Regions from separate parts of the Streptomyces sp. NPDC005820 genome, predicted to be linked through region 3. Evidence: riboswitches for the same ligand, from Rfam matches in the RefSeq annotation. Region 3 holds a riboswitch; each other region holds the start of a gene.
What was found. A riboswitch is a leader RNA that binds a small molecule or an ion and turns the genes downstream of it on or off. The one in region 3 is predicted to bind cyclic di-AMP.
Positions count from the first base shown of each region.

Region 1: it holds a riboswitch for cyclic di-AMP, as region 3 does, so the genes downstream of both, ABZ464_RS06520 (transglycosylase SLT domain-containing protein) here and ABZ464_RS30060 (M23 family metallopeptidase) in region 3, are expected to answer to the same signal.
Region 2: it holds a riboswitch for cyclic di-AMP, as region 3 does, so the genes downstream of both, ABZ464_RS15500 (C40 family peptidase) here and ABZ464_RS30060 (M23 family metallopeptidase) in region 3, are expected to answer to the same signal.

Region 1 covers NZ_JBEXXE010000004.1:147,971-151,839, reverse strand. Annotated here, with positions in the region: gene ABZ464_RS06530 (GNAT family N-acetyltransferase) at 16-1,080, opposite strand; gene ABZ464_RS06525 (HAD family hydrolase) at 1,391-2,215, shown strand; gene ABZ464_RS06520 (transglycosylase SLT domain-containing protein) at 2,259-2,738, opposite strand; cyclic di-AMP (ydaO/yuaA leader) riboswitch at 2,742-2,931, opposite strand; gene ABZ464_RS06515 (polyprenyl synthetase family protein) at 3,364-3,869, shown strand, end outside.
Region 2 covers NZ_JBEXXE010000011.1:65,596-69,464, reverse strand. Annotated here, with positions in the region: gene ABZ464_RS15515 (DUF397 domain-containing protein) at 25-282, opposite strand; gene ABZ464_RS15510 (helix-turn-helix transcriptional regulator) at 292-1,152, opposite strand; gene ABZ464_RS15505 (ATP-binding protein) at 1,368-1,847, shown strand; gene ABZ464_RS15500 (C40 family peptidase) at 1,902-2,375, opposite strand; cyclic di-AMP (ydaO/yuaA leader) riboswitch at 2,379-2,561, opposite strand; gene ABZ464_RS15495 (hypothetical protein) at 2,931-3,236, opposite strand; gene ABZ464_RS15490 (ATP-dependent Clp protease proteolytic subunit) at 3,243-3,866, opposite strand.
Region 3 covers NZ_JBEXXE010000026.1:133,934-137,802, reverse strand. Annotated here, with positions in the region: gene ABZ464_RS30065 (aldo/keto reductase) at 1-321, opposite strand, end outside; gene ABZ464_RS30060 (M23 family metallopeptidase) at 426-1,475, opposite strand; cyclic di-AMP (ydaO/yuaA leader) riboswitch at 1,483-1,650, opposite strand; tRNA gene ABZ464_RS30055 (tRNA-Met) at 1,895-1,968, opposite strand; gene ABZ464_RS30050 (dihydrofolate reductase family protein) at 1,986-3,116, opposite strand; gene ABZ464_RS30045 (MarR family transcriptional regulator) at 3,211-3,729, shown strand; gene ribA (GTP cyclohydrolase II) at 3,854-3,869, shown strand, end outside.

The DNA.
Region 1 (3,869 bases), on a different contig from region 3:
ACCGACGGACAACCCTCATGGCCGCCGCAGCCGCCCCGCCCCCTTCAGGGCCCGTGCCGCCAGCGCGGCGAGCCTCGGGCGGCCGCGCACGAAGTGGTGCGCCCGGCGCGCGGGCTCACGGCTGAGCCAGTGGAGCGCGGCGCCCGCCCCCGGACGCGTCCACGCCCCCTCGTACACGGGAATCTCCCCGGTCTTCAGCGAGTCCTTGTACTCGGCCGCCCCCCGCCCCAGGTCGAGCAGCCCGATCCCCTCGGCCGCGGCCGCCTCCGCCATCCGCAGATGCAGCACCAGGCCCGGCGAGTACTTCGAGAACTCCGTGTCGTACGACGGGAACCAGCAGGCCAGCACGGTCGCCGACCGCAACCCGAAGTGCGCGGCGATCGGCTGGTCACCGGCGTACAGGACGGACAGCGTGCCGGAGCACTCCGGCGCGCGCGTCTCGTGCAGGGTGTGCACGAGCCGGGTGATCCAGTCCTGCGCGAACCGGTCCCGGCGGCCGGTCCTGCGGTACTGCGCGGACTTCCACGCCATGAGCGTGCGCAGCGCGGCCGGATCGCGTTCGTCGAACACGAACCGCGTCCGGCCGGCCTGGCGGCCGAGCCTGCGTTCCTTGGCGAGCGTCGTCTTCAGGAACTTCGGTGACTGGGCGCGCAGGACGGACTCGTACGTCTCGTAGCCCTTCTCCACGTCGATGACGTAGGAGGCGTACTCGGCCGCCGCGTGCGGGACGAACAGCCCTTGTTCCGCCTCCAGGTTGTCGAAGGCGAAGGTGGACAGGGAGGCGGCCCGCAGCAGGTCCTCGGCGTTCAGCCCGAGACCCGGGGCCAGTACGGCGCCCTGCGCGTCCGAGACGCCGTACGCCAGCGCCTGGCCGCGGCCCAGCCGGCCGCGCTCATGGGGCAGGAAGCCGACCGGCTCGCGCCCCTCGTACACCGCGGCCACACGCGCGCGTGGCCGCACCCGGCCCACGGCGTCGGTGAACTCCGGTTCCATGAACGGGTTGCGCGGTGTGGTCGACATGGCGCGCAGGGCGCGCCACCGCTCCCGTTCCCCCTCGCCGAGATCCTCCGGACTCAGCACACGGATACGCCCACTGCTCAACTTGACCCCCCGATCAAGTCCCCCCTGGACACCTGGACGGTACCCCTACAGACCGGGCGTGCGGTAGGGAGCGCGGCAAGTTGCGGCAAGTTGGAGCCAACCGGTGCAGAGGCCTTCAAGCGGTCACTAACCGACGGTGTGGCGGAAAGCCGTTTCTCGGACCTGTGTCCACCAGCGATCGGCGAGTGATCGGTCAACAAAAGAAGGGGAGTTGACAGAAGGGGGCCGGACTCCGTCCTGGTCCGGTTCACGTCGAGTCCGGGGGGTGCGGGATCCGTATTCTCTGATCATGGCCGCACCCACCGCATATGCCGAGCGCACCGCGTACTCCCTCGTCGCCACCGACCTGGACGGAACGCTGCTGCGCGGCGACGACACGTTCTCCGACCGGTCGCTGGACGCGCTCGCGCGGGTGGCGGCGGCCGGCGCTCGCCATCTGGTGGTGACCGGCCGGCCCGCGCCCCGCGTACGACCGCTCCTGGACCGCCTGCACAGCAGGGGGCTCGCGGTGTGCGGACAGGGCGCGCAGCTGTACGACGCCGGCGGGGACCGTCTGCTGTGGTCGGTCACCCTGGACCGGGAGCTCGCGGAGACCGCGCTCGGCAAGATCGAGGCCGAGGTCGGGCAGGTGTACGCGGCCGTCGACCAGGACGGCGTCGACGGGCTCACGCTGATCGAGCCCGGCTATCTGATGCCGCACCCGACCCTGCCCGCCCTGCGCGTCGAACGCCGTGACGACCTGTGGTGCGAGCCGATCAGCAAGGTGCTGCTGCGCCATCCGACGCTCTCCGACGACGAACTGGCCTCGACGGCCCGCGCGGTGGTCGGCTCGCTCGCCACCGTCACCATGTCCGGGCCGGGCACGGTGGAGCTCCAGCCGTGCGGGATCACCAAGGCGACGGGACTGGCCCTGGCCGCCGAGCACCTGGGCCTCAGGCCCGAGGACACCATCGCCTTCGGGGACATGCCCAACGACATCCCGATGTTCGACTGGGCCGCCCGCGGGGTGGCGATGGCCAACGCCCATCCGGAGCTCAAGGCGGTGGCCGACGAGGTGACGACGTCGAACGAGGACGACGGCGTGGCCGTCGTCCTCGAACGTCTCTATCCGTAGCCGCGGGCCGGCTCAGTACGCGCCGAACCCGGTGCGGGCCGGCTCAGTACGCGCCGAACACGTTGTCGATCGAGCCGTACCGCGCGGCCGCGTAGTTGCAGGACGCGGTGATGTTCGCGACCGGGTCGTACGAGTCCCAGGACGTGCCGGAGACGTGGTACGCGTTGAAGGTCGGGTCGATGATCTGCAGCAGCCCCTTGGACGGGGTGCCGGCGGCCGCGTTGGAGTCCCAGAGGTTGATCGCGTACGGGTTGCCCGACGACTCCCGGATCACGTTGCGGTAGATGCCGTTGTAGGTGCCGGGGATCCCGTGCTGCGCCATGACCTGGAGCGAGGCGCGGATCCAGCCGTCGAGGTTGTTGGCGTAGCCGAGGCTGGAGGCGGTGGCCACGGTCGGGGTGGCCGCGGAGGCGGTGGTCGCGCCGAGGATCGGCAGGGCGAGCACGGTGACGCCGGTGGCGGCGACGGCGAGCGTGCGGGCGAGGCGGCGGGAGCCGCGGGCACGGCGGGGCTGAGCAGGCATGGCGAAGTTCCTCTCCGTCGCCTGCGAGGTGAGCTGTCGGGTTCGGGCGGGAGCTGCCCGGCCGTGCCCTCACGGACACGGCTTCACCCCGAGCCGTACCGGTCTGTCCGGGGCATGCCCAAAGGCACGGCCCGGCTCGACCGGTACGGCGACTTACCTGGTTCCCCCGCTCCTGCCGTGGTGTTCTCGGTGGGTGTCCGGGCGGCGGCAGGATTAGGCGTCCGCCCGACAGGCCGGGAACGTATGCGAGAGCACATGTCCGGAACAAGTGGCAGATTCACGATCAACCCTTTTGACCATGGTCTGTGGCCTATGAGGCACTTGATCCTTTGTGGTTGCAAACCGTCAACTCGGTTGAGTGGGTGCGGGATCGGGGGTGCGGCCCGCGGGGGTCTGTCCGCCAGGGGAGTGAGACAACTCACCGGCGTCCACAAGAGGGGCGAATCGGGCAATAAACCCAGATGGCGGCTTAAGGGGTGCCCCTTCTCATAGGGCCTGTCCGGGCTGTAACCGTGGGGGCTCGCGGTGATCGAAACCTGACCGGATACGCTGACTTGAGTGAGCGCAGAGACCTATCGACAAACCGCGTAGCCGCCGATAGACACCAGCAGACAGGAGACTCCTCGTGACCGTCGTCGAGCCGTTTGGGCTGAGCGTGCGGGACCAGGCTCTGGAAGCCGATGTCCAGGCCGGATTGGCGGCTGTCGAGGAAGGCTTGCTCGAGGCCACCAAGAGTGAGGTCCCGTTCATCACGGAGGCGGCCCAGCATCTGCTGCGGGCCGGTGGGAAGCGGTTCCGGCCGCTGCTCGTGATGCTCGCCGCGCGCTTCGGCGACCCGTACGCGCCGGGGGTCGTCCCCTCCGCCGTCGTCGTCGAGCTCACCCATCTGGCGACCCTGTACCACGACGACGTGATGGACGAGGCCGCGGTGCGGCGCGGGGTGCCCAGCGCGAACGCCCGCTGGGGCAACTCGCTCGCCGTCCTCACCGGCGACTTCCTCTTCGCGCGCGCCTCGCACATCCTGGCCGACCTCGGCCCGGAGGCGGTGCGGGTGCAGGCGGAGGCGTTCGAGCGGCTGGTCACCGGCCAGATCCTGGAGACCGCGGGACCGGTCGACGGCCGGGACCCGGT
Region 2 (3,869 bases), on a different contig from region 3:
GCCCCTGCTGCCGGATGACGGTGATCAGTGGAACGCGGTGGTGAAACCCGACCAGCTCTCGGGGGAGAAGAGCAGGGCGGGACCCTCCGGGTCCTTGGAGTCGCGTACGGCGAGCAGCCCGGCGAAGGGCCCGAGGGCCGGCCGGGCCGTCTCCACGCAGTTGTTCGCTCCCGTGCTGTAGCTGCTGCGCAGCCACCGCACCTGGGGCAGAGCGTGGGGATCGGTGCTGCGAGGTGCGTTCCGGGTTACGTTCCGAGGTACGTTCCGAGGCAGAACAGTCATGGTGCCTCCCTACGCGCCGTCAGCTGTCGCGGCGATGTAGTCCAGTGATTCCCCGGGCGAAAGGGCATGTGCCCGAAGGGCGTTGAAGGCCTCGGTGTAGGCCTCGAGGTCTTCTTTCCGTTCGAGGTAGAGGCTACTCGTCAAGTGGTCGAGAACAACCACATCCAGATCAGGCGCGCTCGAGAATGAGAAAATAACGAAAGGGCCGGTGACGCCGATATGGGCGCCGGCCGCGAACGGCAGTACCTGCAATCGCACTTGGGGCAGTCGAGCCGCCTCCATAAGCCGGACGAGCTGGCGCTCCATGACCTCGGGGCCGCCCACCTCCCGCCGCAGCACCGCCTCGTCCAGCACCGCGCTCAGCCTCAGCGGCGGCTGCCGGCGCAGCACGTCCTGGCGGGCGAGCCGCACCTCCACCAGCGTGTCCAACTGGTCCTCGTCGGCCCCCTCCACCGCCGCCCGGGTCACCGCGCGTGCGTACTCGGCCGTCTGGAGCAGTCCCGGGACCACCGTCGTCTCCAGCGTGCGCATCGCCCCGGCCTGCGACTCCAGGCTGATGAAGTCCCGGTACGCGGCCGGCAGGACCCCGCGATAGGCGTGCCACCAGTGGTCCCGGCCACCGCTCTCCTCCGAGCCGGCCAACGCCGTCATCAGCTCCCGCAGTTGCGGGTCGGTCACGCCGTAGGCGTCGAGAAGTAACCGCACATCGGCCGGTTTCGTACCGCTGGTGCCGGTCTCGATGCGGCTCACCTTGGACTGGTGCCAGCCGACGAGCCGGGCCGCCTCACCGCTCGTGAGCCCCGCCCCGGCGCGCAGACTGCGCAGTTCGGCACCCAGCTTCCGGCGGCGCACCGCGGGACCGTGCTGCATGGGCCCTCCTCCTTATTCCTGACGGGCCGTCCAAAAACGCTCTGCCGTGGCAGAGTTCACCGCATTGGGCGACAGATATATGCATATCTTGGTGGATCGCCACCCGTGACCGGTGTGCTGATGGCAGTCTGGCGAAGAAGCACCAGTCCGGGACCGTACTCGAACCATCCGCAGCGTGTCGGACTCCGGTCCCGTGGGAAAGGGACGAGGTCGCCATGGCAGACCATCTGGAAGCATCCGTCACTCTGCCGAGCGATCCCGCCTCGGTCTCCACGGCCCGCGGATTCGTGGCCGACACGCTCGGTGAATGGGGATTGCCGGCGGACTCGGAGGCGGCCGACACCATCCGGCTGATCGTCTCCGAACTCGCCACCAACGCCGTGCAGCACACCCTCGGTCAGTCGCCCACCTTCACGGTGGCCCTGGCGCTCGACCGCGACGAGCGGCTGCGCATCGGCGTCACCGACAGCCATCCGCGCTTCCCCAGACGACTGCCGGCCGCCGTCCAGCAGGACAACGGCCGAGGCATGGTGATCATTCGCTGGCTGACCGCCGAGCGCGGCGGCAGGCTCGGAGTACGCCCCACACGGGAGGGCGGCAAGACGGTCACGGTCGAGCTGCCGTGGACCGTCCCGGCGGAGCAGGCGGCCCGCGCCGCGGTGCCCCCGCGGGCGGGAGAGCTCCCGGGGCGGTGAGGGCGCGTCAGGGACGCCGCCACCACCCCGGGAAGCGGTGCTCGGGCCGGGGCCCTAGCGGACCCGGCCGTACCAGACGCTCTTGGTCCAGATCTTCTCCAGCTTGACCCAGCTGCCGGTCTTCGGCGAGTGCCAGATCTTGCCGTGCCCGGCGTAGATCCCGACGTGGTACACGTTCGACCCCGAGTGGAAGAACACCAGGTCGCCGGCCTTACGGCTGGAGGCCGAGATGTGGCGGGTCTTGTTGTACTGCTGCGCCGCCGTGCGCGGCAGGGTCTTGCCCGCCTTCTTGAACGAGTACATCGTGAGACCTGAGCAGTCGAACCTCTTCGGTCCGGCGGCCCCGTACTTGTACGGTGCACCCTTCTTGGACGCCGCGACCTGGAGCGCCTTCGTCGCCGGCGTGGCGGCCGCGGCGTCGGCGGCGACACCGGGGATCACGATCGAGCCGCCCACGGCGGCGATGGCGAACGCGGAGGCCGTACCGGCCCGGGCCATGAGCGACGGGACACGATTGAGCGCAGTCATGCGCAACCCTTCGTCAACCGCCTGTGAAGGATGACCTGTCGGATTCGGGCTGACAAAGGTGCCCGGCCGCTCTCGCGGCTTCACCCCAAGGGCTGCTCGGCCCGGTCATGGCGTGACCGTTCCGGCGACCCGTCGTGCTTGGGTCCTCCACTCCTGCCGATGCACTCCTGTCGACGGGTCAATCCGGGCAGCGGCAGGACTCGGCGTCCGCCCGGACCGCCCCGCCGCTTGTGGCGGGGACTTGTCGTCAGACACGGATCTTGACTCACCGTTGACCGAAAATCCCAATGGAACCGGTGATTTGTGGGGTTACTCACCACTCACCCGTTCGGGTGGACACCCTGATGGGGGATCAGGTGTCAAGGGCGCCAAAGGCCCCCCGACCTGCGCCGCTACCCCTTGTGCCGCCCCGGAAAACAGCGCCTTCGGCACAATGCGCGCGCTCGCAAGAGGAGCCGCCGCTACGCCGAACGGGGGTAACCCGTCTGGTGCGTTTCAGGTCCGGCCGGGACGTCGCGGTCGCCGCGGCGGCGCTCCGGACCGGACGAGCGTGCGTCAACTGTCGGAGAGCGGCGGGACCGTGACCCGCGCGGTGCGGCGCTCCCCGTCCAGGACGCGCAGCGCCCGCGCGAGGGTCGGCGCGTGCAGCTCGCTCTCGCCCCGCTGATGCATCAGCGTCAGCGCGTCGCGCAGCTCCGCCGCCCTCGCCACCAGCGCCTGGGCGGCCCTGAGGCCCCGGTAGGTGTCACCGTCGTGCGCGGGATTGATCCGCCCGAGCAGATCCACGACGTCCAGGTAACGGTCGATCAACTCGGCCTCGGCGCGGGTGAGCGCGGGCAGCGGCGGCAGATCGGGAACCATCGTCGCTCACCTCGTCCCGGAGAGGTCGCGCCGGCTCGGGACCACCCCGTCCACCAGGCCGTACTCCTTGGCCTGCGGCGCGGTCAGGATCAGATCCCGCTCGATGTCCTCGGTCACCTGTTCGGGGCTGCGCCCGGTGTGCCGTACGAGCATCTCCTCCAGCAGATCCCGGGTGCGCGCCAGCTCCTCGGCCTGGATCGCCAGGTCGCTGGCCTGGCCTTCGACAGGCTCCAGGGCCGGCTGCCGGATGATCATCCGCGCGCCCGGCAGCGCGAACCGCTTGCCGGGGGTGCCCGCCGCCAGCAGTACCGCCGCCGACGAGCCGGCCTGGCCGAGGCAGGTCGTCTCCACGTCACAGGTGACGTACCGGACGGTGTCGTAGATCGCGGTCATCGCCTGGAACGAGCCGCCGGGGGAGTTGATGTACAGCGCGATGTCCCGGTCCGGGTCCTTGTGCTCCAGGTACATGAACTGGGCCATCACGTCGTTCGCCGCGATGTCGTCGATCGGCGTCCCGAGGAAGACGATCCGCTCCTCCAGCAGCTTCGAGTACGGATCCATCGTGCGGTGTCCGAAGCTCGTGCGCTCCGTGAACTCGGGCAGGACGTGGCGGGCGGACGGTCGGGTCATCGG
Region 3 (3,869 bases):
GGCGGCGGCCTTGATGTTGGCGGCGGTCAGGCCCGGGAAGTCGGGGTGCTGGCTGACCTTGGTGGCGATGACGACGTCGTCGCGGTTGCCGCGCTTGTTCACCCACCTGCCGAGGATGGTCTCGGACTCGCCGCCGCTGTTGCCGTCGACCCAGGCCGAGTAGGAGTCGGCGGTGTCGACGAAGTTGCCGCCCGCGGCGGCGTAGGCGTCCAGGACGGCGAAGGAGGCCGCCTCGTCGGCGGTCCAGCCGAAGACGTTGCCGCCGAGGGCGAGGGGGAAGACCTCGAGGTCCGAGGAGCCGAGCTTGCGCAGAGAAGTCATGTCCTACGTCAACAACGGTTTCGGAGCGGCCCATTCCGTGCGCCGTACCGAAGAAGACGAAGAACGTGTGAACAGGACCGCTCCGGGAAGGACCCCCGGCGCCCTTAGGGGTTGAGCCCCTTGCTCTGCAGCCAGGCCATCGGGTCGATGCCGTTGGCGGCGCCGTCCGGGTGGACCTCCAGGTGGAGGTGGGCGCCGGTCACGTTGCCGGTGGCGCCCACGCGGCCGATCACGTCACCGGTGGAGACCTTCTGGCCGGCGCTGACGTTGATCGAGGACTGGTGGCAGAACCACAGCTCGGTGCCGTCGTCCAGGGTGAGGATGGTGCGGTAGCCGTAGGAGCCCGCCCAGCCCGCCTCGGTGATGGTGCCGCTGTGGACGGCCTTGATGAGGGTGCCGGTGGGGGCGGCGAAGTCCAGGCCGGTGTGGTAGCCGGAGGACCAGTAGGCGCCGGCCTGACCGAAGGTCGCGGTGAGCGTGTACGAGGAGGTCGGCAGCGTGTACTGCTTGGCGAGCTCGGCGAGGCGAGTGGCCTCGGCCTTCTCCTTGGCGGCCTGCTCGGCCTTCTCCTTCGCGGCGGCGGCCTCGGCCTTGGCGGCCTTCTCGGCCTTGGCGACGGCGGCCGCCTCCGCCTTGGCCGCGGCGGCCTCGGCGGCGGCCTGGGCGCGGTCGGCGACCTGGGTCTGCTGCGACTCGGCCTGCGCCATGATCCGCTCGCGCAGCGCCTCACCGGCGTCGGCGGCGCCGCTCTGGTCGGTGGCGTCGGGGGCCTCGGAGCCGAAGCCGGCGAGGGCGGGCGCGGCGTCCTGGCCGGAGTCGTCGTCGGAGATGAAGGAGCCCACGGAGGGCAGGTCCGGCATGGAGATGGAGACCGGCGGCTTGCCGGTGTTGGCGCTGGCCATCCCGCCGGCGCTGAAGGCGGCTATGACGCCGACGCCGAGGACGGTGGAGCTGCGGGCGAACCCGCCGCCGCCGCGCTGCTTGGCGACCCGGTGCTTGCCGCGGGCCGGGGCGAGGGACTCCTCGGTGGGATTCCACTCCTCCCAGGGGCCCTCGTCGCTGCGATAGCTGCCGTAGCCGAAGGTGTCGGAATCGGAAGAGGAACGCTGGCTCGGCACGAAGGGGGCTTCGGGAGCAGGGCGGTTGGACGCCACGCGGGCGCACTCCTTTCCTTCCGTCGCCTACCGGGTTAGCTGACGGGTTCGGAGCGGGAAGGTCTCCTACGCGCGTAAACCGTTCGTGACTCTGCGAGTTCACGGCGGCTTCCGTGCGATTCACCCCAAGGTGGTGGTTCCCCGGTTCCCTTACGGGATTCGGCGCGTGCGCACGGAGCCGACTCTTGTGACGGCTGGGACGACCGCGCTGCGTTATCGAACGTTAATAGACCCGGGCGTAGCTTTCCAAGCTCTACAGCTTGATCAACAACCTTTTTTGGCCTGGACTTTCGGGCCATGACCGGTGAAAAACGGGCGAGTTGCCGGAATTCACAGCACACGCACAGCCCTGGCCCGAGGCTTTCCGGAGAACGCACCGAGGGCCGGAATCCTTGTGGATTCCGGCCCTCGGCCTTCAGTAGCGGGGACAGGATTTGAACCTGCGACCTCTGGGTTATGAGCCCAGCGAGCTACCGAGCTGCTCCACCCCGCGTCGGTGAAACCACTCTATCACCCGGTCAGGTGCAGGTTCGCCACCTTCGCTCGCTCGGCGTACTCCGGGAGTACGACGACGACGGCGCCCTCCGCCGCGAGCAGCCCGTTTCCGTCGGCGGCCGTCACGAAGGTGTCGGGCTCCTGCCAGGCGGTGACCACCCGGCGCACCCCCGCGTCGAGGATGAGACGGGCACAGGGCTTCGGGCGGGAAGCGCGGCGGGCGCAGGGTTCGAGGCTGCTGTAGACGGTGGCCGTGGCCAGGCGGGGGTCGGCCGGGTCGAGTTTGGCGAGGGCGGCCTCCTCGGCGTGGACGACCGGGTCGCCGGCCTCGCGGGAGTGGCCGCGCGCCAGTTCCGTGCCGTCCGCGGCGACGATGACCGCGCCGACGCTGAAGGCGGTCCGGGAGGGCGGGCACTCGGCGGCGAGTTCGCAGGCGAGGGCCAGCCAGTGGCGGTCGGCGGCGGAGGGGAGCGGGCCGGTGCCGGGGGCGGTGGGCTCGTAGCGCATGAGGACGACGTCCTCGATCCGCCGGGTCTCGGTCAGCCGCAGCCGTCCGCCCTGGTAGGCGCCGGGCCCGAAGAGGCGGGGCGCGTCCGGGTCGCCGACGAAGAGGGGGGCGAGGACGAGCTGGACCTCGTCGGCGAGGCCCTGCTGGAGCAGCTGGGTGTGAATGGTGCCGCCGCCCTCGACCATGAGCCGGCGTACGCCGCGCTCGTCGTGGAGGTGCTCCAGGAGGCGGCGCCAGTCCAGCTCGGGGCCGAGCGGGACGAGATCGGCGGCGATGCCGAGCGCTTGGGCCCGCCGAGCGCCCTTCTCCGTCGTGTAGACGACCTTGTCGCCGCCGGTGTGCCAGAAGTGCGCGGCCGGGTCGAGGTCGCCGGAGCCGCTGACGGTGACCTTGAGGGGGTATTCCGGTTTTCCGGCCGCCACGCGCGCGTGCCTGCGGTCGGCGGAGTTCACCAGCAGCCGGGGGTTGTCGGCTCGGATCGTGCCGGCGCCGATCAGGATCGCGTCGACCGAGGCCCGTACCTCGTCGACGCGGTCGAAGTCGGCGGGGCCGGACAGCAGCAGTCGCTCGGGGGTGGTGTCGTCCAGGTAGCCGTCGAGGGAGACGGCGGCGGACAGCAGGACGTACGGGTACGGCATCGGCGCGGCTCCCCTGGGGCGGCGGACGGGTGACGTCCGCGCGGATCGGCGGGCAGGTCTTGGTTCAAGTTTGAAACAAAACTACACTGGGCGCATGACGACCCGCTGGCTCACCCCCGAGGAGCAACGCGCCTGGCGCGCGTACGTCGCCGGCTACCTCCTCCTGGAGGACGCCATCGACCGGCAGCTCCAGCAGGAGGCCGGCATGCCCCACCTGTACTACTCCATCCTCGCGAACCTGTCCGAGTCCCCTGAGCGACGGCTGCGGATGACCGATCTCGCGGAGTCGCTGAAGATCACGCGCAGTCGGCTGACGTACGCGGTGACCCGGCTGGAGAAGGACGGGCTGCTGCGGCGCGAGGACTGCCGCTGGGACAAGCGCGGCAGTGTCGCGGTGCTGACGGAGGAGGGTATGGCGGCCCTCGAGCGGCTGGCCCCCGGCCATGTGGAGACGGTCCGCGCCGGCCTCTTCGACCGGCTCACCCCCGAGCAGGTCCGCCAGCTGGAGGAGATCTTCACGCAGGTGGTGGGCGGGTTCCAGGACGACGGCGAGGCGCTGCCGGAAGAACTGCCGTGGCGGCGGCGTTCATCCGGATGTTCCGGAAGCTCGTGAGCCGGGCCACAATCCCGTTGCTTCAAATTTAAAGCATGGGGTAGGGTCTCACCCGGCACACTGCTTCAAATCTGAAGCAGCTGCTTGTTCCGCGCACCGACCGCACTCGCACCGGGAGACCCGCATGCCCGACACCCCCG